DNA from 2 places in the Streptomyces sp. NPDC056948 genome. Region 2 is predicted to be linked to the other one. Evidence: riboswitches for the same ligand, from Rfam matches in the RefSeq annotation. Region 2 holds a riboswitch; the other holds the start of a gene.
The links. Region 2 has a riboswitch for glycine ahead of gcvT (glycine cleavage system aminomethyltransferase GcvT). Riboswitches for the same ligand answer to the same signal wherever they lie in the genome.

Region 1 (17,827 bases), on a different contig from region 2:
CGCCCGGCAGCGCGAGGCGCTGAAGCACAGTGGCAGCGCCGGGTCCGATCTGGTGGGCATCATGTCCGGCGCCGCCGCGGTGCACGGTCCCGGCGTGAAGCTCGTGGTGAACGACGCCAAGGACACCGGTGCGGGCAGTGACGGCGACCCGCGCGAGGCCTCCGGGTTCTCCGACACCGGCCGGGTGCGTGACCGGGACATGCAGCGCGTGGTCAACGGGCTGTGGGAGTCGGGCGCCGAGGCGGTCTCCATCAACGGGCAGCGGCTGACGGCGCTGTCCGCGATCAGGGCCGCGGGGGACGCGATACTGGTCGACAACAAACCGCTGGTGCCGCCGTACACGGTGCTCGCGGTGGGGGACGGGCAGCGGCTGAGCACGCGGTTCCAGAACAGCGCGGACGGGTTGTATCTGAACGCGCTCCAGGAGAGCTACGGCGTCAGGACCGCAATCTCCGCGGAGGACGACCTCCGGCTGCCTGCCGCACCGAGTGTGATCGTACGTACAGCACAGCCGAGCACTGAGAAGAGCGAGAAGGGCACATCGTGATCGCCGTACTGGGCCTCGTCGTGGGAGTCGTGGCCGGCCTGTTGGTCCGGCCTGAGGTTCCGGCGGTGGTCGAGCCTTATCTGCCGATCGCCGTCGTAGCGGCGCTCGACGCCGTCTTCGGCGGTCTGCGCGCCATGCTCGACGGCATCTTCGACGACAAGGTCTTCGTGGTGTCGTTCCTGTCGAACGTGGTCGTGGCCGCGTTGATCGTGTTCCTGGGTGACAAGCTGGGCGTGGGTGCCCAGCTGTCCACCGGTGTGGTGGTCGTCCTCGGTATCCGGATCTTCTCCAATGCCGCGGCGATCCGTCGGCACGTCTTCCGGGCGTGAGGCCGATGAGCGAGAACGACAAGAAGCGCGCCGAGGAGAACGGCGACACGCGCGCGGAGCAGCGCGACGGGAGCGGCGAGTCCGGGAACCGGCTCCGCAAGGAGCTGCCCCAGGAGGTGGCCGCGGCGGAGCCTGCCACCCAGGACACCCCGGAGCCTGAACCGGCGCCCGAACCGGCACCTGATCCGGAGCCGGAGTCGGAGGTGGCGCCCGAGCCGCGGCTGACCGGGCGGCAGCGGCTGGTGCAGGGGTTGTGGCCGCCGCGGGTCAGCCGGGCCCAACTCATCGTCGCGCTGCTGCTGTTCGGCCTGGGCTTCGGGCTGGCCGTGCAGGTGGCCTCGAACAGCGACAGTGACAGCGCCCTGCGTGGTGCGCGCCAGGAAGATCTTGTCCGCATCCTCGATGAACTGGATGACCGTACCCAGCGTCTTGAGGACGAGAAGCAAGGGCTCGAGAAGCAGCGCGACGAGCTGGAGAACAGCTCTGACCAGGCCGAGGAGGCCCGGAAGCAGACGATCGAGAAGGAGCGGCAACTCGGCATCCTGGCGGGCACGGTGGCCGCGCAGGGGCCCGGCATCACCATGACCATCGAGGACACGAAGGGGACGGTCGAGTCGGACATGCTGCTCGACGCGGTCCAGGAGCTGCGTGCGGCGGGTGCCGAGGCGATCCAGGTGAACGGCGTACGGGTCGTCGCCGGCACGTATCTCACGGACTCCGGCAAGGGTGTGAGCGTCGACGGGAACAAGATCAACGCGCCCTATCGTTTCAAGGTCATCGGCAAGTCGCAGGACCTCGAGCCGGCGCTCAACATCCCCGGAGGCGTGGTGCAGACTCTCGAGAAGGAACAGGCCATCGTCACCGTGGAGCGGTCGACCAAGATCGTCGTGGACGCCTTGCGAGCAGCGAAGCGGCCTGACTACGCTCGGTCGTCCTCCCAGTGAACCGGCGGTGCATGGGCGGCGTCCGGCGAGGGCATGAGGTTGCGGGGGGTCGGCGCACCGAATGGGTGGTGCGTGGTGGAAACTGTCTGGTGCAGACGGACGTTGTCAGGATGTCCGGGTCGGCCAGAGTGTTCAGTCAGGGTTCGTCCTGCCCCACGGGCGGGTCTGTTTCGGTCAAGGGGAATCGCCCGTGAAGTTGTTTGCGAAGTTGTTCGGCAAGAGCCCGCGAGAGGGCAGCGACAATGCGACCGCCCGTCATCGCGCACAGCCTGACGCGGAGGGCCAGCGGCCGTTGTTCCGGGACCAGGTCGGCGGTCCGGGCGGCGACGTTTCCGGAGGTCAGGGCGCGCCGTCGGTTGACCCTGCGCAGCCCGGCGGCATAGGTTTCGGGCAACCCTCAAGTGCGGGTGGAGGGTTCTCCGACCCGTATGCGTCCAATGCTCCCGGTGGGCAGCCGCGGCAGGAGGATCCCATGTCGGCCCTGGTGTGTACGAGGTGCGGCAACCGCAACGCGGAGAACAGCCGCTTCTGCTCCAACTGCGGCGCGCCGCTGCGAGCGGGGGCGACGCCGGAGCGTCCGTCCGAGACGACTTCCACGATCTCCATCTCCGGTCTCGAGGCCTACGACGCCGAGGCCACCGGCCAGACGCCTACGCCGACCCTGTCTCCCGAGGCGCAGGCGGCCGTGGACGCGCTGCCGCTGGGCTCCGCGCTCCTGGTCGTGCGCCGCGGGCCGAACTCGGGCAGCCGCTTCCTGCTGGACGGCGATCTGACCACGGCCGGCCGTCATCCGCAGAGCGACATCTTCCTGGACGACGTGACGGTCTCCCGGCGGCACGTGGAGTTCCGGCGCGGTCAGGACGGCTCGTTCACGGTGGCCGACGTGGGCAGCCTGAACGGCACGTACGTGAACCGCGAGCGGATCGACCAGGTCGCTGTGAGCAACGGTGACGAGGTGCAGATCGGCAAGTACCGGCTGGTCTTCTACGCCAGCCAGCGGGGTTACTGACCCGGACTGTCTCCGGGGAACCCCAGCGAAGGTCCGTCCGTCAGGGAAGGTCCATGCTTCATACACCGAGCGGCGGTGCCGGGCACGGCGCCGCCGCCACGGACAGTGGGCTGATGAGCATCGGCACGGTGCTGAACGCGCTGCGCGACGAGTTTCCCGAAGTCACCATCTCCAAGATCCGGTTCCTGGAGTCGGAGGGGCTCATCGAGCCGCAGCGGACCCCCTCGGGGTATCGCAAGTTCAGCGCCCGCGACGTGGAGCGCCTCGGTCACGTCCTGAGGATGCAGCGGGATCACTACCTGCCCCTGAAGGTGATTCGCGAGCACCTGGAGGCCATGGAGCGCGGTGAGGCCGTCCCGCTGCCGACCGTGGGCCGTCAGCGTGATGGCGATTCCGCGCCCGAGCCCTACGAGGGGCCTCCCACCGCTGCCAGGGTCGGGCGTGAGGAGCTGCTCGCCGCCGCCGGGGTGGACGAGGGCGAGCTCAAGGAGTGGGAGTCGTACGGGCTGGTCACTCCACTGGAGGACGGGGCGTACGAGGCGGAGGCGGTCACGGTGGCTGCGCTCGTCGCCGAGCTGGGGCGGTTCGGGATCGAGCCGCGGCACCTGCGGGTGATGAAAGCCGCCGCCGACCGTGAGGCCGGGCTGGTGGACCAGGTGGTGGCCCCGTTGAAGCGGCACCGGAACCCGCAGACCAGGGCTCATGCTGAGGCCCGTACCAAGGAGCTGGCGGGGCTCACGGTGAAGCTGCACGCCGCGCTGGTGCAGACGGCGCTCGGGGTGCGGCTGCCATGAGGCGGCCGGACGCGTGGGGGCCGGATCAGGCGCCCGATCCCTGCCCGACTACCCAAACGTCCCGAGCACGGCCTAGGGTTGCTGTGTGAACGAGCTCGATGTCGTAGGTGTCCGGGTCGAAATGCCCTCCAACCAACCGATCGTGCTGCTGCGTGAAGTGGGAGGCGACCGTTACCTCCCCATCTGGATCGGGCCGGGGGAGGCGACGGCGATCGCCTTCGCCCAGCAGGGCATGGCTCCCGCGCGGCCGCTGACCCACGACCTTTTCAAGGACGTGCTGGAAGCCGTCGGTCAGGAGCTCACGGAAGTGCGTATCACGGACCTGCGTGAGGGCGTCTTCTACGCGGAGCTGGTCTTCGCCAGCGGCGTCGAGGTGAGCGCCCGTCCGTCCGACGCCATAGCGCTGGCCCTGCGCACCGGGACGCCGATCTACGGGAGTGACACGGTGCTCGACGACGCCGGTATCGCGATCCCGGACGAGCAGGAGGACGAGGTGGAGAAGTTCCGCGAGTTCCTCGACCAGATCTCCCCGGAGGACTTCGGCAGCAGCAGCCAGTGAGCTCCGGAGGCCGGTGAGTGCCGGTCTGGCTGGGAGTGGCAGCGGTCGTGAGACGCGTGGGCGGCCCGGCGGACGTTGAGTCCGCGGCGGGGCCGCCGCCGTATGTGTGAGGGGTGAATTGCCCGCATGTGCCGGTGGCGAGTGAGAGCGTCACACGGCCCGTGCCGAAGGCATTCGGCTAGCCTTTCCCCGCGGTGGGGCACGGGAAACCACTCTTAGGGTGATTATCACTCGGCGTGGCGAGTGCGGCGATCGTTGACGCACCCCGGGTGACTGCCTACCGTCGAGAAGGCAGGTCAAGGACGGAGGTCGGCGTGAGAAGCAGCGGCGACGGTACGGCTGGGGGCGGCCCCGAGCGCAGTCTCAGGGCGAGCGGTCCGTACGCTCCCCCCGCCTCTCGGCTCCTTTCGGGCGGGGGGTATCCCCAGCCCGATGGTGCGGCCGATCACGCTCCGCAGCGACCGTCGGCCGTGCCGAGCAGCGGAGGGACGACGTCCATGGCGTCCGAGCAGATCGGCTATCGCGGCCCCACGGCCTGCGCGGCCGCCGGTATCACCTACCGGCAGCTCGACTACTGGGCCCGCACCGGTCTCGTCGAGCCGAGTGTGCGCCCCGCCTACGGGTCCGGGACACAGCGGTTGTACAGCTTCCGGGACGTCGTCGTCCTGAAGATCGTCAAGCGGTTCCTCGACACCGGGGTGTCCCTGCAGAACATCCGCACGGCGGTCCAGCACCTCAGGGAACGCGGTTTTCGCGATCTGGAGCGGATGACGCTGATGAGTGACGGTGCGACGGTCTACGAGTGCACCTCGCCCGACGAGGTGCACGCCCTGCTCCAAGGGGGACAGGGCGTCTTCGGGATCGCCGTGGGTGTGGTGTGGCGGGATGTCGAGAGCGCGCTGTCCCAGCTTCACGGGGAGCGGATCGACACCGGCGAGACCCTGGTCGGGCCCAACCCGGCGGACGAGCTGGCGCGGCGGCGGAACCGGGCTGTCTGACCCGTTGGAAGGTGCTGTGCGCGTGCGGCCGCAGTAGGCGGGACGTTTCCGCGCCGGGCGGCAAGCGGTATCTCCCGGGGCGGTCGGGCTGGTTCGGCACGGCGTTGGCAGTGCGTTGTCAGTGGCGTAGGGCAGCATCGGAGTTGTGAGAACCGCGCCTACGATCCTGCATCTCGACATGGATGCCTTCTTCGCCTCGGTGGAGCAGGCGTCCAAGCCGAGTCTGCGCGGGAAGGCCGTGGTCGTGGGCGGACTCGGGCCGCGGGGTGTGGTCGCGACCGCGTCGTACGAGGCCCGGGTCTTCGGGGTGCATTCGGCGTTGCCCATGGCGCAGGCCCGGCGGCTCGCGCCCAACGCCGCGTATCTCGTGCCGCGCTTCGGGCTCTACCGGGCGATCAGCGAGCGGGTGATGGAGCTGCTGGGGGCGCTGTCGCCGCTGGTGGAGCCGCTGAGCCTGGACGAGGCGTTCGTGGACCTGGAGGCCGGGGACGCGGCCTGGGACGAGCGGTCGGCGCGGCTGGCCGGGGTGAAGCTGCGTGCGGACATCCGGGCCGTCACGGGGCTCACGGGGTCGGTGGGGCTGGCCGCGTCCAAGATGCTCGCGAAGATCGCCTCGGAGCAGGCCAAGCCCGACGGGCTGGTGGTGATCGAGCCGGGGACGGAGCGGGCGATGCTGGGGCCGATGTCGGTGCGGACCCTGCCGGGAGTCGGGCCGGCGACGGGCGACCATCTGCGGCGGGCCGGGATCACCACGGTCGAGGAGATAGCCGAGGCGGGTGAGGACGAGCTGGTCCGGCTGCTGGGGAAGGCCCACGGGCACGGGCTCTACGCCATGGCGCTGGCGCGGGACGACCGGCCCGTGGTGGCGGAGCGGGAAGCGAAGTCGGTGTCGGTCGAGGACACCTACGACGTGGACATCCACGACCGGCTGCGGGTCGGGTTGGAGGTGCAGCGGCTCGCCGACCGCTGCGTCGGGCGGCTGCGCGGGGCCGGGCTGTCCGGGCGGACCATCGTGCTGAAGGTGCGGCGGTACGACTTCTCGACACGCACCCGGTCCGAGACGCTGCGGGGGCCGACGGACGATCCCGGGGTGATCCGTGAAGCGGCGGCCAGACTGCTGGAGTCGGTCGACACGACGGGCGGCGTGCGGCTGCTCGGAGTGGGTGTCAGCGGGCTCGCCGACTACACGCAGGAGGATCTGTTCGCGCAGGCGGCCGGGGAGCGGGCGGTCGCGGAGGGCCCGGTCGAGGAGCACGCCGCGGCGCCGGTCGAGGAGCAGCCCGCGCCGGCCGAGCGGCGGTGGCCCGCCGGGCACGATGTGCGGCACGCCGGGTTCGGGCACGGGTGGGTGCAGGGCAGCGGCCTGGGGCGGGTCACCGTTCGGTTCGAGACGCCTGACTCGGAGCCCGGGCGTGTGCGGACCTTCCGGGTCGACGATCCGGAGCTGGAGCCGGCGGATCCGTTGCCGCTGGTGTTACGAGAGCCCGAGGAGGGTCATGGGCCGGATGGTGACTCCGGGGGTGTGGGGCTGCGCTCCGCCGCCCCTTAGGGGGCTCGCCGGGGGCTTCAGGCCGTCTCGTCCGTGCCTGCCATTTTGCCGAACTCGTGGTCCTGGAGCGGGGGAGGGGCGGCGACGTCGAGGCCGTAGTGGTGGTAGAGCTGCAGTTCCTGCTCCGGGGAGAGGTGGCGGCCCACGCCGAAGTCGGGGGCGTCCTTGATCAGGGCGCGGTCGAAGGGCACGTGGAGGGCGCCGTCGATCAGTTCGCTGGGCTCGAGGGGGACGAAAGCGTCCCTGCTGAACAGACCGGTCCGTATGGCCGCCCACTCCGGGACGCCGGTTGCGTCGTCGAGGTAGACCTCGTCGATCGTGCCGATCCTGGTTCCGTTGCGGTCGAACGCCTTGCGGCCGATCAGGTTGCGCGGATCGATATCGGTTCGCACGGGCCCTCCACATGGTCGCAACTCATCCGTAACCCCTACAAAACGGCACAATCGAGGAGGCGGCCACTCGAAGGTTCGTGCGTCGACCGCGCTGGTAGGCTGACTACGGCTGCTGACCCCGTGCGGGAGAGTCCTCCAGACATCATCGGAGGCGCCGAAGGAGCAAATCCTCCCCGGAATCTCTCAGGCCCACGTACCGCACGGACGAGGTCACTCTGGAAAGCAGGGCGGATGTCACGGCTTCCGCTCTCACCGACGGTGAAAGCCGGAGGCCTTCGGGCGATCCGGTGAAGCTCTCAGGTTGACATGACAGAGGGGGAGGCCGTCCGGGTACCCGTGTCGTGGTGCCCCTCGAAGGTCGTGTCAGACCAGGAGGCCTCCGCATATGACCGCCCATCGCATTCCGCTCTCCGAGCTCGAAGAGGCAGTTCCCTTCGAGCAGCGCCACATCGGCCCCGACCACGAGGCGTGCGCCAAGATGCTCGCGCACGTCGGCTACGGCTCGCTGGACGAGCTCACGGCCGCCGCCGTGCCTGCCGTGATCAAGAGTGCCGAGGCACTGGATCTGCCGGGCGCCCGCAGCGAGGCCGAGGTGATCGCCGAGCTGCGCTCCCTCGCCGACCGCAACCAGGTCCTCGGCTCCATGATCGGGCTCGGCTACTACGGCACGTTCACGCCGCCGGTCATCATGCGCAACGTCATGGAGAACCCGTCCTGGTACACGGCCTACACGCCGTACCAGCCGGAGATCTCGCAGGGCCGGCTCGAGGCGCTGCTCAACTTCCAGACCATGGTCGCCGACCTGACCGGACTGCCGACCTCCGGCGCCTCCCTGCTCGACGAGGGCACCGCGGCGGCCGAGGCCATGGCGCTGTCGCGGCGGCTGGGCAAGAACAAGAAGGGCCTGTTCCTGGTCGACGCGGACGCGCTGCCGCAGACCATCGCCGTGATCGAGACCCGGGCCGAGCCGACCGGTGTCGAGGTCGTCGTCGCCGATCTCAGTGACGGCATCCCCGCCGAGGTCGCCGAGCGCGAGATCAACGGCGTGCTGATCCAGTACCCGGGCGCCTCCGGAGCCGTACGGGACATCAAGCCGGTCATCGACCAGGCGCACGAGCTCGGGGCGCTCGTCACCGTCGCCGCCGATCTGCTCGCGCTGACCCTGCTGACGTCGCCCGGTGAGCTCGGCGCGGACATCGCGGTCGGGACGACGCAGCGGTTCGGCGTGCCGATGGGCTTCGGCGGACCGCACGCCGGTTACATGGCCGTCGGGGAGAAGATGGCGCGCAGCCTGCCCGGGCGGCTCGTCGGGGTGTCCGTGGACGCCGACGGGAACAAGGCCTACCGGCTGGCGCTGCAGACGCGTGAGCAGCACATCCGTCGTGAGAAGGCCACCAGCAACATCTGCACCGCGCAGGTGCTGCTCGCCGTCATGGCCGGTATGTACGCCGTCTACCACGGGCCGGAAGGCCTGAAGAGCATCGCGCGGCGCACCCACCGGTACGCCACGGTCCTCGCCGCCGGGCTCGCGAGCGGCGGTGTCGAGGTCGTGCACGGGGCCTACTTCGACACCCTGACCGTGCGCGTCGAGGGCCGGGCCGCCGAGGTCGTGGCCGCCGCCGAGCGGAACGGGGTCAACCTGCGTCCCGTCGACGCCGACCACGTCTCGATCTCCTGCGACGAGACCACGACGCGGGCCCAGCTTCGTGCCGTATGGGCCGCGTTCGGGGTCGAGGGTGTCGTCGAGGCGCTGGACGCCGCTACGGAGGACGGGCTTCCGGGTGCCCTGCTGCGGTCCGACGAGTACATGACGCACCCCGTCTTCCACCAGTACCGCTCCGAGACCGCCATGCTGCGCTACCTGCGGCGGCTGGCCGACCGCGACTACGCGCTCGACCGCGGCATGATCCCGCTGGGCTCCTGCACCATGAAGCTCAACGCGACCACGGAGATGGAGCCGGTCACCTGGCCCGAGTTCGGGCAGCTGCACCCCTTCGCCCCCGCCGGGCAGGCCGAGGGCTACCTCACGCTCATCCACGAGCTGGAGGAGCGTCTCGCCGAGGTCACCGGGTACGACAAGGTGTCCCTCCAGCCGAACGCCGGGTCGCAGGGCGAGCTGGCCGGTCTGCTCGCCGTACGCGGGTACCACCGGGCCAATGGGGACGAGCAGCGCACCGTGTGCCTGATCCCCTCGTCCGCGCACGGGACCAACGCCGCGAGCGCGGTGATGGCGGGCATGAAGGTCGTCGTCGTCAAGACCGCCGACGACGGGGAGATCGACGTCGAGGACCTGCGGGCGAAGATCGAGCAGCACCGTTACGAGCTGGCGGTGCTGATGATCACGTACCCCTCGACCCACGGTGTGTTCGAGGAGCACGTCTCCGAGATCTGCGCCCAGGTGCACGAGGCGGGCGGGCAGGTCTACGTCGACGGGGCCAACCTGAACGCGCTCGTGGGGCTGGCCAAGCCGGGGCACTTCGGCGGGGACGTGTCGCACCTGAACCTGCACAAGACGTTCTGCATCCCGCACGGCGGCGGCGGGCCCGGCGTGGGTCCGGTGGCGGTGCGTGAGCACCTCGCGCCGTATCTGCCGAACCATCCGCTGCAGCCCGAGGCGGGCCCGGAGACCGGGGTCGGCCCCATCTCGGCGGCGCCGTGGGGCTCGGCCGGGATCCTGCCGATCTCGTGGGCGTACGTCCGGCTGATGGGCGGCGAGGGAATGAAGCGGGCCACGCAGGTGGCGGTGCTCAGCGCCAACTACATCGCCAAGCGCCTGGAGCCGCACTACCCGGTGCTCTACACCGGCCCCGGCGGGCTTGTCGCGCACGAGTGCATCATCGACCTGCGGCCGCTGACCAAGGCGACCGGCGTGAGCGTCGACGACGTCGCCAAGCGGCTGATCGACTACGGCTTCCACGCGCCGACGATGTCGTTCCCGGTGGCCGGGACGCTGATGATCGAGCCGACCGAGTCGGAGGACCTGGCCGAGCTGGACCGGTTCTGCGAGGCGATGATCGCCATCCGTGCGGAGATCGAGAAGGTCGGCTCCGGCGCGTGGCCCGCGGATGACAACCCGCTGCGGGGCGCCCCGCACACCGCCGGCGCGCTCGCCGGGGAGTGGGAGCACGCCTACAGCCGTGAGGACGCGGTCTTCCCGGCCGGAGTCGCGGCTTCCGACAAGTACTGGCCGCCGGTGCGCCGCATCGACCAGGCCTTCGGCGACCGGAACCTGGTGTGCTCCTGCCCGCCGCTGGACGCGTACGAGGACTGATCGACCGACCGGTCAGAAGAAGGGGCTCCGCGGTGCGGGGCCCCTTCGTCATGTCCGTCATGCGACGGCGAGTGACACCTCGGTCGACTTGATCAGGGCGACGACGGGGGTTCCGGCCGAGAGGCGGAGATCGTCCGCGGCGTCCTTGGTGATCGCCGCCGTCAGTTCGCCGCCTTCGACGGTGATCCGGACGGTGGCCATCGCGTCGCCGGCCGCGATGCCGGTGACCGTGCCGGGGAGCCGGTTGCGGATGGACAGGCCCTCGACGGGGGCGGTGGCCAGCGCGACCTCCGTCGACTTCACCAGGGCGCGCACGGTGGTGCCCGGTGTGAGACCGAGGTCGTCGGCGGCTTCGCGGGTGATCGCGGCGGTGAGGTCCTGGCCGCCGGTGAGGCGAACCCTGACCGTCGCCATGGCCTCGCCCGGCGTGACGGCGGTGATGGTGCCGGGGAGCTGGTTGCGGATGCTCAGGCTCATGGGTGCACGGTAGCCCGGTGAGTGCCTTATGCCGGGTACGCGTGCGTCTGCGTCGCCTTGACCGCCGCCCAGACCGGTGCCCCGGGGTGCAGATCGAGTTCGGCCGCGGCGACCGTGGTGAGGTCGGCGGTCAGAGGGAGTTCGCCGGTGAGGTCCACGCGGATCTGGTCGGCGTGCGTCTCCAGGCCGGCGACCTCGCAGCGCCACAGGTTGCGGGCGCTGGAGCCGCTGGGGCGTTGCCGGTACAGCGTCACCGCGCCGGGCGGGAAGGCCACGAAGGCCGGGCCGGAGAGTTCCTCCGTGGTCGTGATGGCCGGACCCGTGTCGAGCCGGACCGTGTGGCCGTCGGCCTGTCCCCGGTACAGGTTGAGGCCGACGAGCCGGGCGATGTAGTCCGTGCGGGGGTGGCGGGCGATGTCTGAGGGCGTGCCCTCCTGGACGACATGGCCGTGCTCGACGACGACCAGGCGGTCGGCCAGCACCATGGCGTCCAGCGGGTCGTGTGTGACGAGGACGGCGACCGCCTCGAACTCGGCGAGGTGACGCCGGAGCTGGGCACGCACCTCCAGGCGGGTGCGGGCGTCGAGGGCGGCGAGGGGTTCGTCGAGGAGCAGCAGCCGGGGCAGGGTGGCCAGGGCCCGGGCCAGGGCCACGCGCTGGGCCTGGCCGCCGGAGAGACGGCGGGGCTTGGCACCGGCGTGGTCGGCCAGGCCCATACGGTCCAGCCACTCGGCGGCCTGGGCGCGGGCCTCGGCCTTGCCGGTGCCCCGGCAGCGCGGCCCGAAGGCGACGTTGTCCAGGGCGGTCAGATGCGGGAAGAGCAGATAGTCCTGGAAGACGACGCCTACCGGGCGGGACTCGGGAGGTATGCCGTCCAGCCGCCTGCCGTCCAGTGCCAGATGGCCCGACGTGAGCGGCGCGAGACCCGCGAGCGCGCGCAGGGCGGTGGTCTTGCCCGCGCCGTTGGGCCCGAGCAGCGCGACGACGTCACCGGGGGCGGCGGCGAGCGTGACATCGAGCCGGAAAGCGCCGCGGTCGACCACGAGGTGGGCGTCGAGGCCCTCGGCCAGAAGGCCGGATGTGTCGTCGCGGTCGGTCGTCTGGGTCATGAGGTGTACGTCCAGGGTGTCAGGAGGCCGTCATCCAGCGGTCGCGCAGGGCGGCGAGTACCGCGATGGACACGGCCAGCAGCACCAGGCTCAGGGCGATCGCGGCGGCCGGGTCGTTCTGCAGGGCGAGGTAGACCGCGAGCGGCATGGTCTGGGTGCGGCCCGGGAAGTTGCCCGCGAAGGTGATCGTCGCGCCGAACTCGCCTAGCGCACGGGCCCAGGCCAGCACGGCACCGGCCGCGATGCCCGGCGCGATCAGCGGCAGGGTGACCCGGCGGAACGCGGTGAAGCGGGAGGCGCCCAGGGTGGTGGCCGCCTCCTCGTAGCGCGGGTCGGCGGCCCGCAGGGTGCCCTCCACGCTGATCACGAGGAACGGCATCGCCACGAAGGTCTCGGCGAGGACCACACCCGTCGTGGTGAAGGGCAGGGTGATCCCGAACCAGGAGTCGAGCCACTGCCCGATCACGCCGTTGCGCCCGAAGGCCAGCAGCAGGGCCACACCGCCCACGACCGGCGGCAGCACCAGCGGCAGCGTCACCAGGGCCCGTACGAAACCGCGGCCGGGGAACCGCGTGCGGGCCAGCAGCCAGGCCAGGGGCACCCCGACCACCAGGCTCAACCCCGTCGCCGCCGTCGCGCAGATGAGGGAGAGCCGCAGCGCCTCCCACACGTCGGCGCTGGTCAGCTGCTCGGGAAGGCTGCGCCAGGGCGCCCGGACGAGCAGGGCGATCAGGGGCAGCAGCAGGAAGGCCAGTCCGGCCAGGGCGGGCACCAGCAGGGGAACCGGCACCGTGCGGCTCCGCCGGACGGTGCGGTCGCGGCGGGGCCGGCTCTCCACGGTGTCGGTGCTCGTCACGGCTTGAGGAACCCGGCCCCGGACAGCACCTGCTGGCCTTCGGCGGACCTCACCAGTGCCATGAAGGCCTTCGCCGTGTCGGGGTTGGGGGCGTTCTTGAGCAGCGAGATCGGATAGTCGTTGACGGCCTTGGCCGACTCGGGGAACTCCACGCCCTCCACCCTGTCACCCGCCGCGCGCACGTCGGTCTTGTAGACGACGGCGGCGTCGGCCTCCTTCAGCTCGACCTTGGTCAGGGCGCTCTTGACGTCCTGTTCGTAGGAGACGGGGGTGAGCTTCAGGCCGCCGGCGTCCAGTGCCTTCTGGGCGGCGGCACCGCACGGGACCGTCTTGTCGCACAGGACGACCTTCAGGCCGGACTTGGTGAGGTCCTTCAGTGAGGAGATCCGGTCGGGGTTGCCCGGCAGGGTGGCGATCTCCAGCCGGTTGCGGACAAAGGTGGCCGGCGTGCCCGCCGCGTCCCCCTTGTCCGTCACGATCGCCATGGTCTTGGTGCTGGCGGCGGCGAAGACATCGGCCGGGGCGCCGCTGGTGATGCTCGCGGCAAGGGTGTCGCTGCCGCCGAAGTTGAAGGTGACCTTCGTGCCCGGGTGGTCCTTCTCGAACTCCTTGCCCAGCGTCGTGAAGCTCTCCTTGAGGGAAGCGGCGGCGAAGACGGTGACCTCGCCGGAGAGCTTCGGTGACGAGGACGCCGAGGAGCCCTTGTCCGAACCCGAGTCGGAGGAGGAGCAGGCGCTCAGGGTCAGCAGCGCCGCGGCGGACACACCGGCGACCTGGAGCATCCGGCGGGTCCGGTGCGCGGAACGGGTCATCTCGGGGCCACTCCCTCTGTGTGCCGGAGGAAGAGCCCGCCGGGCCCTTCCGATACGTCGATCATACTGACGCATCTGCGAGGCAGAAGTCTCCTGTCACTTCGCATGAGCGAGGGTGGATGGCCCTGCGGGTGTGTATGTGCGTTCGTACGTACGGCTCAGACGCGGTCGATGTGGACGTTCGTCGACTTCACGCGGGCCGTCGCCTCCATGCCCACCTCCAGGCCCAGTTCCTCGACGGCCTCGCGGGTGAGCAGGGAGACGAGCCGGTGGGGACCGGCCTGGATCTCCACCTGGGCGGCGACGTCGCCGAGTTTGATCGCGGTGACGATGCCGGGGAAGGCGTTGCGGGCCGAGGTGTACGGGGCGTCCTCCTCGGCGGCGCCGGACCTGGCGAGTTCGACCGAGAAGGCGGCCAGGTCCCGTCCGTCGACGAGTCGTCGCCCGGCCTCGTCGCGGTGGGTGGTGATCCGGCCGGCGTCCGCCCAGCGCCGGGCGGTGTCCGGGCTCACGCCGAGCAGTCGTGCTGCCTGGCCGATCGTGTAGGACTGCATGCCGGTCACGATAGGGGCGGCGGAGGGGAACGGCGGATGCGGGGTTGGCCGTCGGGTGTGACGCGATATAGCGTTAGTCGGTGACTGGGTGGGCCGGGTGCCGCGCCCGGGAGATCGGGGGGCTGTGATGGCGGGAGAGTTCTCGCGTACCGGTGGATCGCCCGAGGTGAGGGCCTCGCATGCGGACCGGGACCGGATCGTGGACGTGCTGCGCGTCGCCGCGGGCGACGGCCGGCTGACCCTGGAGGAGCTCGACGAGCGGCTGGAGGCCGCGCTGTCCGCCCGTACGGTCGGTGAGCTGGCCGTGCTGACGACGGATCTGCCCGAGGTGGTGGGGGAGACCCCCGTCGAGGCCGAGGACGTCGTCCGGATCGAGCAGCAGGGGGCCTCGACCCGGCGTGGTGACGCCTGGGTGGTGCCGCGGCGCCTGGAGATCCGTTCGTCGTTCGGCGAGGTGACGCTCGACTTCACCGACGCGGTGATCACCCAGGACACGCTGCACATCGACCTGGAGATGGGCGGCGGTGCCCTGAAGCTGGTGACCCGGCCGGGGGTCGTGGTGGACACCGGCTCGCTGGTGCTGAACTACTCCAAGATCAAGGCGCGCCGGGCGGGAGCGGGGGCCGACGCACCCGTCGTGCTGCGTGTGCGGATCACCGGCCGGATCAGCTTCGGGCAGGTCGTGGTGCGCCGGCCTCGGAGAGGCTTCGGCAGGAGAAGATCCAGCGGCTGAGGCCGGTCAGCCGACGTGCACCCTCGGCCGCCGCTTCCGGTCGCGTTCCGCCTCGCGCAGGACCTCGCGGGTCACCGGGGCGACCTCGCCCTGGCCGAACAGGAAGAAGCGCAGGAGGTTGGTGAAGGGTCCGCCTTCGGTCCACTCGAAGTAGATGTGCGGGGTGCAGCCGGTCAGGTCGCGGGCGTGCAGGAGCAGGGCGGCCAGCGCGTTGGGGACGGAGGAGGACTCCAGGGTCAGCACGCGATAGCGGCCGTGAAGCACCTCGCCGCGTACGGTCAGGCTCGCCTCGAACTCCGACGGGTCGGTGACCGTCACCTCGACGAAGACGAAGTCCTCCTGCCCGGGCACGTCGTTGTCCTGCCGGATCTGCTCGATCTTGTCCCGGTACTCCGCGATGTCGCGCCGGTCGGGCTCGTTGGCGATGAACCGCATCCTGCGGCTGGCCATGTCCCGGACGAAGCGCTCCGCCATGCCGTCCAGCGACACGCTGGTCACGCGCAGCTCGAACGCCCGGGCCAGCCGTGACAGCAGGGAGACGAGGATGATCCCGGCGATGAAGCAGGCACCGATCTTCACGCCGTCCGGGCGCTCGATGACGTTGAGCACGGTTGTGTAGAGGAACACCGCGGAGATGACCGCGAAGCCGATGGTCCAGTTGCGCTGCCGGGCCTTGCGGGCGGCGATGGTCACCGCGATCGCGGCGGAGCTGATGAGGACCAGCACACCGGTGGCGTAGGCGCCGCCCTGCGCGTTGACGTCGGCGTCGAAGATCCAGGTGACCAGGAAGGCGATCAGGGTGAAGACGATGACCATGGGCCGTACGGCGCGCGCCCAGTGCGGGGCCATGCCGTAGCGGGGGAGGTAGCGCGGCATCAGATTGAGCAGGCCGGCCATCGCGGAGGCGCCGGCGAACCACAGGATGGCGATCGTCGAGACGTCGTAGACGGTGCCGAAGGCGTTGCCGAGGTAGTCGTGCGCCAGATAGGCCAGGGCGCGTCCGTTGGCCTGGCCGCCCGCCTCGAACTCCTTCTCCGGGATGAGGAGAGTGGTGATGAAGCTGGTGGTGATCAGGAAGACGCTCATGATGAGAGCGGCCGTGGTGAGCAGCTTCTTCGTGTCCCGGATGCGGCCCTTCGGGTTCTCCTCCGTGTCGCCGTCGTCGCCCTTGACATGCGGCATCACGGCGACACCGGTCTCGAATCCGGACAGGCCTAGGGCCAGCTTCGGGAAGACGAGCAGGGCGACGCCGATCATGACGAATATGTTGCCGTGCTGGGTGGTGAGGGCGCTGGACCAGTCGGTGACCACGTGACCGGCGGTGACCACGTGGTAGAGGCCGACGGCCACCACGACCGCGTTCAGCGCGAGGTAGGCGCCCACCAGGGCGACCGCGACGCCGATGGCCTCCAGGAAACCCTTGAGGAACACCGCGCCGAGCAGCGCGACCAGGATCAGGGTGATCAGCAACTGCTTGTCGTGCAGGGCGCTGTTCAGGTGCGGGTTCTCCACCAGGTGAGTGGAGGCGTCGGCGGCCGACAGGGTGATGGTGATCAGGAAGTCGGTGGCGGCGAAGCCCAGCAGGGTCAGCACGAACAGCTTGCCCTGCCAGAAGGACAGCAGCCGCTCCAGCATCGCGATCGAGCCCTCGCCGTGAGGGCTCTCCTCGGCCACCCGGCGGTAGACCGGCAGGGCGCCCGCCAGCGTGACGATCACCAGCACGATCGTCGCGATCGGGGAGAGCAGTCCGGCGGCGAGGGCCGCGATGCCCGGCTGGTAGCCGAGCGTGGAGAAGTAGTCGACGCCGGTCAGGCACATCACCCGCCACCAGGGCTGGCCCTTGTGCGGGGGCTCCGGTTCGGCGTGGGGTCCGGTGTGGCCGCCGCCCTTGCCCATGTCGGACAGGCCCTCCAGCATCCAGGCGCGCAGGCGACCGGGTGGGGTGGCCTCCGTACGGCTCGGTGGCAGGTGCTCAGTGGTGGCCATCGAAGGTGCTCCCGGGAGGCGGCGCAGGGTATTTCCGGCCATCACTGGACGGCCCGATCAGCGTAAGCGGAGCGTGATGTCGTGGCCCTCGGATGAGAGGTGTGAGCGCGTCAAGCTTCCGTTAAGACTCGGCGTCTGGCGCCCCCGTTCGGGGTGCCCGGGGCGTGAAACGCGAGCTGAGGGCGGGTGGGGCGACTGCCGAGCGGCCCGTGCGTGCGGCAGTGCGGTGTCCGAGGCCGCCCCGTGTCCGAACACCCTGCGTGATCGTGGGTCGGATGGGCTCCGTAAGGTTCGTTCATCGCCTCGAATGTTTCGTCCCGGGTCACGCTCTCAACTCGAGGAAAGATTCACCGTGTACGAGGGGTTGTCACCCTTTGGCGGCTGTCTCTAGGGTGCGGCAACGACGCAGCTTTCTGGAGTTCATCCGAAACTTTCGAGGAGCATGATGGGCGACCCGGCACTGTCCCGCCGCGGCTTCCTGGCGGCCTCCGCCGCGGCCGGTCTGGGGATGACGGCACTGACCGCATGCGGCGGGGACTCGGACGGAGGGTCGTCCGGGACGACCACGATCGAATGGTGGAACATCTCCACCACCGAGCCGACCAAGGGTGTCTGGGCTGCCCTCGCCCGCAAATTCGAGGCGCAGAACCCCAAGGTCAAGATAAAGATCGTCCAACTGGAGAACGACGGCTACAAGTCGAAGATGACGGCCCTGACCTCCTCCGGGAAGCTGCCCGACATCTTCCACACCTGGGGTGGCGGCGTGCTCAAGCAGCAGGTCGACGCCGGGCTCGTCGAGGACCTCACGGACAGCACCAAGCCGTGGGGCGACTCCCTGCTCCCGGTCGCCAGGGAGCCCTACCTGATCGACGACCAGGTCTACGGCATCCCGTTCGACATCGGCATGA
Region 2 (12,420 bases):
CTCGGCGTTGCTCGCGTGCGTTCCGTTGCTGGTCGTCTCCCAGTCGACGGCGAGGATGTCGCCCGCCCGCTCCGGGGCCTTGCCGACGAAGTACTCGGCCTGGGCGGTGAGGTTGCCGGGCCACAGGAAGTGGTAGAAGCCGACGACCAGCCCGGCGTCACGCGCCCGCTTCGTCTGGGCGGTCAGTTTGGGGTTGACGTAGGACCGCCCCTCGCTCGCCTTGACGAAGACGAAGGAGAGGCCATCGGTGTCGTAGGAGGAGGACTGGTAGGCGCTCACGTCGATGCCGCGCAGCATGGGGCTCCCTCTGGTGCGGGTGGGGCGGAAGTTCCCTTGGGCCGGGGGTTGTTGTTATGCCCCGCGACGGCGGCTGTACGCCGGGCGCGAGGAGGCTCGCGGCCCGGCGGTGGTGAACGCCGGTCGGTTTCAGGAGCTGGGGGAGGCGGCCGGGGCGCGGGCCGCGTCGTCGGCGGAGGCGGCCTCGCGGTCGTCCAGGGAGACGTGCTTGGTCTCCTTGGAGAGCAGGAGCGCGATCAGTGTCAGCACCGCCATCGCCGAGAGGTAGACGCCGACCAGCCGCGGCGAGCCGTCCCCGGCCTCCCACAGCGCCACGGCGATGAACGGGGCGACCGCCGCCCCGAGGATCGAGCTGACGTTGTACGCGATGCCGGAGCCGGTGTAGCGGACGCTGGTCGGGAAGAGCTCGGGCAGGAGCGCGCCCATCGGTCCGAACGTCATGCCCATCAGGGTGAAGCCGAGGACGAGCCACAGGACCACGCCGAGCGTGCCCAGATCGATCAGCGGCACCCAGACCAGTCCGAAGACCAGGATCGCGGCGGTGATCCAGATCAGGGTGGCGCGCCGCCCGTACCGGTCCGCGAGCGGCCCTGAGATCAGGGTGAACGCGGCGAAGAACAGCACACCGAAGATCATCATGAGCACGAACGTGGTGTAGTCGTACCCCAGTCCGGGCACGGCGGCATCCTTCGCCGCGCGTCCGTAGCTGAGCGAGAACGTGGTCATCAGGTAGAAGAGCACGTAGGTCGCCAGCATGATGAAGGTGCCCAGGACCAACTGCTTCCCGTGGCTGCGCACCACGGTGACCAGCGGCAGTCGCCGCACCCCGCCGGACTCACGGGTCCTGGCGAAGACCGCCGACTCGACGAGCCGGGAGCGCACCCACAGGCCGATCGCGACCATCACGGCGGAGAACAGGAACGGGACGCGCCAGCCCCAGCTGACGAAGGCGTCCGAGGGCTGCGAGGGGTCGGCGCCGGCCGCGGACGGCAGCAGGGCGCCGATGACCAGGAACAGGCCGTTGCCGATGATGAAGCCGAGCGGGGCGCCCAACTGCGGGAAGGTGCCGTACAGGGCGCGCTTGCCGCGGGGGGCGTTCTCGGTCGCGACCAGGGCGGCGCCGCTCCACTCGCCGCCGAGCGCGAAGCCCTGCGCGAGCCGCATCAGCACGAGCAGCGCGGTGGCCACCCAGCCGGCTTGGGCGTAGGTGGGCAGGACGCCGATGAGGAACGTGGCGATGCCCATGGTCAGGAGCGAGACGACGAGTGTCTTCTTGCGGCCGAGCCGGTCACCGAGGTGCCCGAAGACGACGGCGCCGATCGGGCGGGCGACCATCGCGGCGCCGAAGACCGCGAAGGACGACAGCAGCGCGGTGGTCGGGTCGCTGCTCGGGAAGAAGAGCTGGGGGAAGACGAGCACCGCGGCGGTCGCGTAGATGTAGAAGTCGTAGAACTCGATCGTCGTGCCCATGAGGCTCGCGACGAGGACGCGGGACCGCGGGTTGACGGGCGTCGGGGCTGAACCAGTGGCTGGGGCGGGCATCGCTCGGTCCTTCACGCGTGAAACATGGTCACCGCAACGATGTCAGCCATCTTGATTTTCGGTATCGCCATCTCGCATCGCAAGACCACGACCGGTGGCCCCGGTGCCCCGGCGCTCAGCACTCGATGATGTTCACCGCCAGCCCGCCCCGGGCCGTCTCCTTGTACTTCACCGACATGTCCGCCCCGGTGTCCTTCATCGTCTTGATGACCTTGTCGAGGGACACCTTGTGGGAGCCGTCGCCGCGCATGGCCATGCGGGCGGCGGTGACGGCCTTGACCGCGGCCATGCCGTTGCGTTCGATGCACGGGATCTGGACCAGCCCGCCGACCGGGTCACAGGTGAGGCCCAGGTTGTGTTCCATGCCGATCTCGGCGGCGTTCTCGACCTGCTCCGGGGAGCCGCCGAGGACCTCGGCCAGGGCGCCCGCGGCCATCGAGCAGGCGGAGCCGACCTCGCCCTGGCAGCCGACCTCGGCACCGGAGATGGAGGCGTTCTCCTTGAACAGCATGCCGATCGCGCCCGCGGCGAGCAGGAAGCGGACCACGCCCTCCTCGTCGGCTCCCGGCACGAAGTTGACGTAGTAGTGCAGGACCGCGGGGATGATGCCGGCCGCGCCGTTGGTGGGGGCGGTGACGACCCGGCCGCCGGCCGCGTTCTCCTCGTTGACCGCCATCGCGTAGAGGGTGATCCACTCCATGGCGAGGGACTTCGGGTCGCCCTCGGAGCGGAGCTTGCGCGCGGTGTTCGCGGCGCGGCGGCGCACCTTGAGACCGCCGGGCAGGATGCCCTCCTGGGACAGGCCGCGCGCCACGCAGTCCCGCATCACCTGCCAGATCTCCAGCAGGCCCTCGCGGATCTCCTCCTCGGTGCGCCAGGCACGCTCGTTCTCCAGCATCATCGCCGAGATGGAGAGGCCCGACTCCTGGGCCATGCGCAGCAGCTCGTCGCCCGTGCGGAAGGGGTACTTCAGGGCGGTGTCGTCGAGTTTGATGCGGTCCGCGCCGACGGCCTCCTCGTCCACGACGAAGCCGCCGCCGACCGAGTAGTAGGTCTTCGTCAGCAGCTCCGCGCCCGAGGCGTCGTACGCCCACAGGGTCATGCCGTTCGCGTGGTACGGGAGGGCCTTGCGGCGGTGCAGGACCATGTCGTCGTCGAAGGCGAACCCGATCTCGTGCTCGCCCAGCAGATTCAGCCGGCCGTCGGTCTTGATCGCCTCCACCCGGTCGTCGGCCTTCTCCACGTCGACCGTGCGAGGCGAGTCGCCCTCCAGGCCGAGCAGGACCGCCTTGGGTGTGCCGTGGCCGTGGCCGGTGGCGCCGAGCGATCCGTACAGCTCGGCACGGACGGATCCGACCGACTCCAGCAGCTCTTCGTTGCGCAGCCGCCGGGCGAACAGGCCGGCCGCGCGCATCGGGCCGACCGTGTGGGAGCTGGACGGGCCGATGCCGATCGAGAACAGGTCGAAGACCGAGATGGCCACGGGAACTCCTGACTGACTACGGGGTGGTGCGTGAGCGGGCGGGCGCCGTGCTCGCTGGTGCCGCCACCGGCGGGCACGGCGCCCTGAAAGGTTTCTTCGTTACTTGTTCAGGCCCGCGTACAGCGGGTGCCTGTCGGCCAGGGCCTTCACCCGGGCCTTGAGCGCGTCCGTGTCGTAGGACGGCTTGAGCGTCTCGGCGATGACGTCCGCGACCTCCGCGAAGTCCTCGGCCTCGAAGCCCCGGGTCGCCAGGGCCGGCGTGCCGATCCGCAGACCGGACGTCACCATCGGCGGGCGCGGGTCGTTCGGGATCGCGTTGCGGTTGACCGTGATGCCCACCTCGTGGAGGCGGTCCTCGGCCTGCTGTCCGTCCAGCTCCGAGTGGCGCAGGTCGACCAGGACGAGGTGCACGTCCGTGCCGCCGGACAGGACGTCCACGCCCACGGCCCGGACGTCGTCCTTCACCAGACGCTCGGCCAGGATGCGGGCACCCTCCAGCGTACGGCGCTGGCGCTCCTTGAAGTCCTCGGAGGCCGCGACCTTGAACGAGACCGCCTTGGCCGCGATCACATGCTCCAGCGGACCGCCCTGCTGACCGGGGAAGACAGCGGAGTTGATCTTCTTGGCCAGTTCGGCCGTGGAGAGGATCACACCGCCGCGCGGGCCGCCCAGCGTCTTGTGGGTGGTCGTGGTCACCACGTGCGCGTGCGGAACGGGGTTCGGGTGCAGCCCCGCCGCCACCAGCCCCGCGAAGTGCGCCATGTCGACCATCAGGTACGCGCCGACCTCGTCCGCGATCCGGCGGAACTCGGCGAAGTCGAGCTGCCGGGGGTAGGCCGACCAGCCCGCGACGATCAGCTTCGGCCGGGACTCCTTCGCCAGCCGCTCCACCTCGGCCATGTCGACCCGGCCGTCGTCGCCGACGTGGTAGGCGACGACGTCGTAGAGCTTGCCGGAGAAGTTGATCTTCATGCCATGGGTCAGGTGCCCGCCGTGCGCGAGGTTCAGGCCCATGATGGTGTCGCCCGGCTTGAGCAGCGCGAACATCGCGGCGGCGTTGGCCTGGGCGCCGGAGTGCGGCTGGACGTTGGCGTGCTCGGCGCCGAACAGCTCCTTGACCCGGTCGATCGCGATCTGCTCGACCACGTCGACGTGCTCGCAGCCGCCGTAGTAGCGGCGGCCCGGGTAGCCCTCGGCGTACTTGTTGGTGAGGACCGAGCCCTGTGCCTCCATGACCGCGACCGGGGCGAAGTTCTCCGAGGCGATCATCTCGAGCGTGGACTGCTGCCGGTGCAGCTCGGCGTCGACCGCGGCGGCCACAGCCGGGTCGAACTCGTGCAGGGATGTGTTCAGGACGGACATACGGCTACGACTCCTCAGCCGGCGGAGAACGCGGTGTACTCGTCGGCGGAGAGCAGGTCGCCCGGCTCGTCCGTGACGCGCACCTTGAACAGCCAGCCGCCCTCGAAGGGGGCCGAGTTCACCAGGGACGGGTCGTTCACGACGTCCTCGTTGACCTCGGTGACCTCACCGGAGACCGGGGAGTAGAGGTCGGACACCGACTTGGTCGACTCCAGCTCGCCGCAGGTCTCGCCCGCGGACAGGGCGGCACCGACCTCCGGGAGCTGGACGAAGACGACGTCGCCGAGCGCGTTCGCCGCGTGCTCCGTGATGCCGATCGTCGAGACACCGTCCTCGGCGCCCGACAGCCACTCGTGCTCCTTGCTGTAACGCAGCTCTTTGGGGTTGCTCATGGCCTGGATTCTCCTGTACGCGCGGGAGTGCTGATGAAGGGGACCGCTGGTGAGCGGGGGTGAGAGGCCCGGGACCGCTGTGACGGCCCGCGGCCAGTGTCTACTTCTGGCGCTTGTAGAACGGCAGCGCCACGACCTCGTACGGCTCGTGACTGCCCCGGATGTCCACGGCCACACCGGGCGTGCCGGGAGCCGCGTGCGCGGGGTCGACGTACGCCATCGCGATCGGCTTGCCGAGCGTGGGGGAGGGGGCGCCGGAGGTGACCTCGCCGATCACCTCGCCGCCGGTGACGACCGGGTATCCGGCGCGCGGGACCCTACGGCCCTCGGCGACGAGGCCGACCAGGACGCGGGGCGGGTTCTGCTCGGCGCGTGCGGCGGCCTCCGCCAGGGCCTCGCGGCCCACGAAGTCGCCGTCCTTCTCGAACTTCACCACCCGGCCGAGCCCGGCGTCGAAGGGCGTCAGGGAGGTGCTCAGCTCGTGCCCGTACAGCGGCATGCCCGCCTCGAGGCGCAGGGTGTCGCGGCAGGACAGCCCGCACGGGACCAGACCGGCGCCCTCGCCCGCCTTGGTCAGGGCCTGCCACAGCTCGACGGCGTGCTCCGGCTTCACGAACAGCTCGAAGCCGTCCTCGCCGGTGTACCCGGTGCGGGCGATGAGGGCCGGGACGCCCGCGACCGTGCCGGGCAGACCGGCGTAGTACTTCAGGCCGTCGAGGTCGGCGTCGGTCAGGGACTTCAGGATCCCCGGGGACTCCGGGCCCTGTACGGCGAGCAGCGCGTAGGCGTCCCGGTCGTCGCGCACCTCGGCGTCGAAGCCGGCGGAACGTTCCACCAGTGCGTCCAGGACCACCTGGGCGTTGGAGGCGTTCGCGACGACCATGTATTCGGCCTCGGCCAGCCGGTACACGATCAGGTCGTCGAGGATGCCGCCGTCGGCCTGGCAGATCATGGTGTAGCGGGCGCGGCCGGGCTTGACCCCGCCGATGTTGCCGACCAGCGCGTGGTCGAGGAGCGCGGCGGCCCCCGGTCCCGTGACGGTGATCTCGCCCATGTGGGAGAGGTCGAACAGCCCAGCCTTCGTGCGCACGGCGTTGTGCTCGTCACGCTCGGAGCCGTAGCGCAGGGGCATGTCCCAGCCGGCGAAGTCGGTCATCGTCGCGCCGAGCGAACGATGCAGGGCATCGAGCGCGGTGTGGCGGAGTTCTCCTGTACTGCTCATCGGTCGGTCGTCTCCAAGGGCATGACGGGCGAGGTCGTTCCTCCCCATCTGTCATCGGAACCTGAGAGGTTCGCCATGACCGCGCAGGTCAATGGCTTGCACCTTGGGTGGAGCCACGCCGCTTCCCCGGACTCCGGAGAAGGGTGCGGCCCGCTTTTCAGATGTGCCTCGCCCGCGCGGTAACGGGGCCTGAGAGATTCAAGGGAGGGACTTGCTCCTTCGGCGCCCCAGCGTCGGACGGTGCTGGGGACTCTCCCGCGCGGATTCAAACGGCCGGTATGCAGTTGGCGCGCACATCATTGCACGCATTGTCGCGGGGTGGCAGGGGGACCACCCTGTAGCAGGCCTGTTGCAGGAAGAGGACTAAAACCAGAGACATCGGGCATTACCTTCTCTTTACACTCGGCGGGCATGGGACTCCGTACCTGGCCCCAGGGGAGGACGATCACGGTGAACAGGACCACCGCGTACGCCACGACATCGGGCATCGCGCTGCCCGAGCAGCCGGCCGCACCGGTGCGCGCGGCCTGCGGCCCGCAGCCGGTGCCGGTCGTCCGCGATCTGCGCGAGCGCGCCGGCCGCGGCCCGCACGCGCTGCTGTTCGGCCCCCGCGACATCGTCGTGGTCACGGGCCTGCCCGGCAGCGGCAAGTCCACGCTGATGCGGCGCACCGTGCCGGGCCGGCGCATCGACTCCCAGGACACCCGCGACCACTGGGACCGCCGGATGCCGCGCGCCCTGCCGTACGCGATCTACCGCCCGCTCGTCCGTCTCGCCCACTACGCCGGGCTGCGCCGCGCCCTGCGCGACGGCGAGGCCGTCGTCGTGCACGACTGCGGCACACAGGCCTGGGTCCGCCGCTGGCTCGCCCGCGAGGCCCGCCGCCGCGGCGGCACGCTCCACCTGCTGATGCTCGACGTCACCCCCGAGCAGGCCCTGGCCGGCCAGCGCGACCGCGGCCGCGGCGTCTCGCGGTACGCGTTCCTGCGTCACCGCGCGGCCACCACCCGCCTGCTGCGCGAGGTGGAACAGGGCGAACTGCCCACCGGCTGCGGCTCGGCGATCCTCGCCGACCGCGACGCGGCGAACACCCTGCGCCGCATCGGCTTCGTGGGCTGACCGCCCAGACCGGTGGGCCGGTGTCCGTGGGCCCGGTCGGTTTGCGGTGGTGGGCCGGTGTCCGTGGGCCCGGTCGGTTTGCGGCGGTGTGCCGGTGTCCTGGGGCCGGTCGGTTTGCGGTGGTGGGCCGGTGTCCGTGGGCCCGGTCGGTTTGCGGCGGTGTGCCGGTGTCCTGGGGCCGGTCTGTTCGCGGTGGTGGGCCGGTGTCCGTGGGCCCGGTCGGTTTGCGGCGGTGAGCCGGTGTTCATGGGCCTGGTTGTCCGCGGCCAATGAGCCGGTGTTCACGGGCGCGGGCCGGCCGCGGCGGTGAGCCGTGTTCGTGGGGTGCGGGCCCCCGGCCCGGGTGGCTGTTCGCGGCTCGTGGTTCACGGGGTGGCCGTCCGCCGTTCCCGAGCCGCTAGCCTTTGAGCCACAGCAGTGGTTCCAGGCAGGCGGTAGGCAGATGGACTTCCCGGCGGACTTCTCCGCGGACTTCCCGGCGCAGACGCAGACCCACCCGCACGGCGGATGGCCCGGCAACGAGCTGGAGGAGGTGCTCTCGGCCTCCCTCGGCGCCGGTCCCTCGGCCGGCGGGCGGATCGTCGAGGTGCTCGGCAGGAGCTTCGTGTGGATCCCGCTGCCCAGCGGCGGCGGCCCGCAGAGCGGCCCCCTCGACCTCCCCGGCATCGAGATCGAGGGCCAGGCGTACGTGCCGGTGTTCAGCTCCGAGGAGCAGTTCCGCCAGGTCGTCGGCTCGCACATGTCGTACACCATCGCGCCGGCCGTGGAGTTCGCCCGCGGTCTGCCCCCGCACGCGGGGATGGCCATCAACCCGGGCGGCGTCGTCGGCATCCCGCTCCCGCCGCAGGCCGTGGCCGAGCTGTGCCGGGCCGGCCGGACCCCGCTGGACGGCCCCGCGAGCGGCGGCCGGGTCCGCCTCTTCGAGCCGGACTGGCAGGACGACCCGGTGGACTTCCTCGCCGCCGCCTCCGCCGAGTTCGAGGCGATCGGCGTCGTCGTCTCCGCCCGCCGCTGCCTCGCCGCGATCGAGACCGCCGACCCGGTGATGTTCGTCGGCGTCGAACTCTCCCAGTGGGAAGGCGACCTGCGCGCCCTCCCCCTGGACGCCCTCACCCGCGCGGTCACCGACGCCCCGGCCCCCTGGCCGGTCAACCTGGTACTCCTGGACGTCGCGGAGGACCCGGTGGGCGAGTGGATGAAGGACAGGGTCCGGCCGTTCTACCAGCGGTAGGACGACGAGCCACAGACGGACCCGCACCCGCCGGACGAGGGCAAGTCCCGAGTCGGCGGGCGGGCTTAAGCTAGGTCACGGTCGAGGCGTTGTACGAAGGGGCGGTAAAGGTGAGCGCGAGCGGCACGGCCGCGGCCGGACAGGTCGAGCACATGCTGCGCCAGGTCACGCCCGGGCGTTATGACGCCTATGAGGCCCTCCTGCGCGCTCTCGCGACCCCGCACAGCGGCCAGATCTGGATGCTCCTGTGGCACGGCCAGGCCGGATCCCCCGACGCCCAGTACGGAAACATGGAGGTCGAGCGCTGCGGCTACGCCCCCTGTGTGACCTCCGCGCAGGAGCTCTCGGCGAGCGGCTGGAACCGCAGTTACGAGGTGGTCGACGGACTCGACGTGGCCCGCGCCCTCTACCCCGACCACTACGGCCTCTGGCTCAACCCGCACGCCCCCGGCGGCGGCGTCGGCATCCCCTGGCTCGACCTGCGCCGGATCGCCACGGGCCTGGACCGCCAGCCCGCCGGACCCCTGCGGCTGTCCGAACCGGCCATCGAGATCCCGCAGTTCTACGCCCTGCTCACGCAGAACGCCCACCGCACCCCGGCCGTCCGCTCGCTGCGCCGCGCCTGGGTGCAACCCGCGCTCGGGGCGCCGTATCTCGCCATCGGACTCGACGTCTACGACACCTCGCCGCCGGCCGTGGACGCGGTGCGCGCGATGATGCAGCAGTCCCTCGGCGCCGTACCGGACGGGCTCCCCGTGTCGACCGTCGCGATGTCCGACGAGCACGACCCGGTCGCCATGTGGCTGCGCGCCGGCGCACGCCCCTTCTACGACCGTGAGGCCCACGCCACGGCCCCCGTCCAGGCCCCGGCTTCGGGCTACGGATACCCCCCTGTCCAGGGCAGGTACTGACCCGCTCCGCAGGTCCCTCGGAGGCCGTTCCCGCACCGCCCCCGAACACGACAACCGTTCAGGTCTCCGCGCGTAGATAAGGGTGAAAAGGGCAGTGTTGTCCTAAAATGCCCAGGACGCAGTGCGTCCGACCCCTGTTACCCGTTGTCCGGATAACGGAACCCTGCAGACAGCATCACGTTTACGCATCCTTTCATCGCCAAGTCTGGCAACAGATCGCCAAAGCGTTGAAGACTCCCCGCAAGACACGGGCCGGGTCGGTCTTGTGTACGAGACAAACAAAACCGCTACAGCGGCAGCCAGGGGGTCGGCCATCGCCGGCCCGAGAGGGGTCAATCGCACCGTGACCGCACCGATCGAGACCACCGGGGCGGAAGCCGGAGCACAGCCCGAGGCCGTGCTCGCCGGGGTCAAGAAGAGCCAGATCGAGGGGCGCTCGCTCACCCAGATCGCCTGGATGCGCTTCAAGCGGGACAAGGTGGCGATGGCGGGAGGCGTCGTCGTCATCCTGCTCGTGCTGATGGCGGTGTTCTCCAAGCCGATCCAGTGGATCTTCAACCTCGATCCCAACAAGTTCAACCAGGACCTCATCGACCCGGCGCTGCTCGCGCCCAAGGGTGGCTGGGGAGGAATGAGTTGGGACCACCCGCTCGGCGTGGACCCGCAGTACGGCCGGGACATGCTCGCCCGCATCATCGACGGCTCCTGGGTCTCCCTCCTGGTCGCGGGCGGCGCCACGCTGCTGTCCGTGTGCATCGGCACCGTGCTCGGTGTCGTCGCCGGCTACTACGGCGGCTGGATCGACAGCGTCATCAGCAGGCTGATGGACACCTTCCTCGCGTTCCCGCTGCTGCTGTTCGCCATCTCGATCTCGGCCTCGGTGCAGGACGGCTTCTTCGGTCTCGACGGCCTGTCCCTGCGCATCTGCGTGCTGATCTTCGTGATCGGCTTCTTCAGCTGGCCGTACATCGGCCGCATCGTGCGGGCGCAGACCATGACCCTGCGCAAGCGGGAGTTCATCGAGGCGGCCACCAGCCTCGGAGCGCGCGGCCCGTACGTCCTGTTCCGGGAACTGCTCCCCAACCTCGTCGCGCCGATCCTCGTCTACTCGACGCTGATCATCCCGACGAACATCCTGTTCGAGGCCGCGCTGAGCTTCCTCGGTGTCGGTATCGCTCCGCCGCAGGCCTCCTGGGGCGGCATGCTCAGCAACGCTGTGGATCTCTACACGGCTGATCCGCAGTACATGTTCGTGCCCGGACTGGCGATCTTCATCACCGTCCTGGCCTTCAACCTGCTGGGTGACGGGCTGCGTGACGCCCTCGACCCTCGCAGCAAGTGATCCATCGAATGAGGGGGCTTCCTCAGGTGAAGACGAGAAGGGTGACCGCCGGCGTTGCGTCGGTCCTGGCGCTGGCGCTGGGTGCTACCGCGTGCGGCGGCGGAGGTGACGACAACGACGGGGGAGGCAACGGCAAGAAGGACGCCGCGCTGAACTCGATCGTCAACGCGTCGAGCAAGAAGGGCGGGACGGTCTCGTACGAGCACTCGGACGTGCCGGACTCCCTCGACCCGGGCAACACGTACTACGGCTGGGTGCAGAACTTCTCCCGCCTCTACGGCAGAACGCTCACCACGTTCAAACCGGCGGCGGGCAAGGAAGGCCTGGAGGTCGTGCCGGACCTCGCCGAGGGCCTCGGCAAGTCCAGCCCGGACGCCAAGACCTGGACGTACAAGCTGCGTGCGGGTGTGAAGTTCCAGGACGGCACCCCGGTGACGTCCAAGGACGTGAAGTACGCCGTCGAGCGTTCCAACTTCGCGCCCGAGGCGCTGTCCAACGGCCCGACGTACTTCAAGGCGTACCTTGAGGGCGGCGACAAGTACAAGGGCCCGTACAAGGACAAGTCCGCCGAGGGCATCAAGTCCATCGAGACGCCGGACGACCGGACGATCGTCTTCAAGCTGAAGCAGCCGTTCGCCGACTTCGACTACCTGGCGACGTTCTCGCAGACGGCCCCGGTGCCGCAGTCGAAGGACACCGGTGCGAAGTACGTGCAGGCCATCCAGTCCTCCGGCCCGTACCAGTTCCAGTCCTACGAGGAGGGCCGCAGCGCCACCCTCGTGCGCAACCCGCAGTGGGACGCGAAGACGGACCCGAACCGCAAGGCCCTGGCGGACAAGATCACGATCAAGTTCAAGGTCAACCCGGTCACGGTCGACAACAACCTGCTCTCCGACAAGATCACGGCTGACGCGGCCGGCACGGGTGTGCAGCCGCAGACCCAGCCGAAGGTGCTGCGCGGCAAGTACGCCAACCAGACGGACAGCTCGTACGCCGGCGCGACGCAGTACATCGCGCTGAACGTGAACGTGAAGCCGTTCGACAACGCCGACTGCCGCAAGGCCGTGCAGTGGGGCCTCGACAAGCAGTCGGTGCTCGACGCCATGGGCGGTTCGCCGAAGGGCGACGTGGCGACCACGCTGCTGCCGCCGTCGGTCAACGGCTACACCAAGTTCGACACCTACGCGACCGACGGTCACAAGGGTGACGTGGCCAAGGCCAAGGCGGCGCTGAAGGCGTGCGGCAAGCCGAACGGCTTCAACACGATCCTGACGGCCCGTTCCGACCGGCCCGCCGAGGTCGCGCAGGCCACGGCCGTCCAGGCGTCGCTGAAGAAGATCGGCATCAACATCGAGATCAAGCAGTTCCCCTCCGGCAAGTACTTCTCCAACTTCGCCGGTGTCCCGAGCTACGTCCACGACAACAAGCTCGGCATGCTCTCGATGGCGTGGGGCGCCGACTGGCCGACCGGCTACGGCTTCCTCGACCAGGTCGTCAACGGTGCCGCCATCAAGCCCTC

Region 1: another riboswitch for glycine. It lies ahead of gcvP (aminomethyl-transferring glycine dehydrogenase); the one in region 2 lies ahead of gcvT (glycine cleavage system aminomethyltransferase GcvT).

The regions. Positions count from the first base shown of each region.
Region 1 covers NZ_JBHUQX010000045.1:9,381-27,207, forward strand. Annotated here, with positions in the region: gene ACFTZL_RS08505 (DUF881 domain-containing protein) at 1-547, shown strand, start outside; gene ACFTZL_RS08510 (small basic family protein) at 544-876, shown strand; gene ACFTZL_RS08515 (DUF881 domain-containing protein) at 882-1,820, shown strand; gene ACFTZL_RS08520 (zinc-ribbon and FHA domain-containing protein) at 1,882-2,829, shown strand; gene ACFTZL_RS08525 (MerR family transcriptional regulator) at 2,883-3,623, shown strand; gene ACFTZL_RS08530 (bifunctional nuclease family protein) at 3,709-4,182, shown strand; gene ACFTZL_RS08535 (MerR family transcriptional regulator) at 4,497-5,180, shown strand; partial or broken gene ACFTZL_RS08540 (DNA polymerase IV) at 5,326-6,828, shown strand; gene ACFTZL_RS08545 (PRC-barrel domain-containing protein) at 6,747-7,121, opposite strand; glycine riboswitch at 7,235-7,330, shown strand; gene gcvP (aminomethyl-transferring glycine dehydrogenase) at 7,507-10,392, shown strand; gene ACFTZL_RS08555 (molybdopterin-binding protein) at 10,450-10,869, opposite strand; gene ACFTZL_RS08560 (ABC transporter ATP-binding protein) at 10,896-11,978, opposite strand; gene modB (molybdate ABC transporter permease subunit) at 11,998-12,834, opposite strand; gene modA (molybdate ABC transporter substrate-binding protein) at 12,831-13,646, opposite strand; gene ACFTZL_RS08575 (helix-turn-helix transcriptional regulator) at 13,805-14,200, opposite strand; gene ACFTZL_RS08580 (DUF1707 domain-containing protein) at 14,367-14,933, shown strand; gene ACFTZL_RS08585 (APC family permease) at 14,940-16,919, opposite strand; gene ACFTZL_RS08590 (extracellular solute-binding protein) at 17,365-17,827, shown strand, end outside.
Region 2 covers NZ_JBHUQX010000239.1:283-12,702, reverse strand. Annotated here, with positions in the region: gene ACFTZL_RS27450 (glycoside hydrolase family 25 protein) at 1-297, opposite strand, end outside; gene ACFTZL_RS27445 (MFS transporter) at 427-1,839, opposite strand; gene ACFTZL_RS27440 (L-serine ammonia-lyase) at 1,955-3,322, opposite strand; gene glyA (serine hydroxymethyltransferase) at 3,422-4,684, opposite strand; gene gcvH (glycine cleavage system protein GcvH) at 4,699-5,076, opposite strand; gene gcvT (glycine cleavage system aminomethyltransferase GcvT) at 5,177-6,298, opposite strand; glycine riboswitch at 6,337-6,464, opposite strand; glycine riboswitch at 6,466-6,566, opposite strand; gene ACFTZL_RS27420 (AAA family ATPase) at 6,749-7,417, shown strand; gene ACFTZL_RS27415 (enhanced serine sensitivity protein SseB) at 7,860-8,648, shown strand; gene ACFTZL_RS27410 (enhanced serine sensitivity protein SseB C-terminal domain-containing protein) at 8,759-9,559, shown strand; gene ACFTZL_RS27405 (ABC transporter permease) at 9,903-10,901, shown strand; gene ACFTZL_RS27400 (ABC transporter substrate-binding protein) at 10,910-12,420, shown strand, end outside.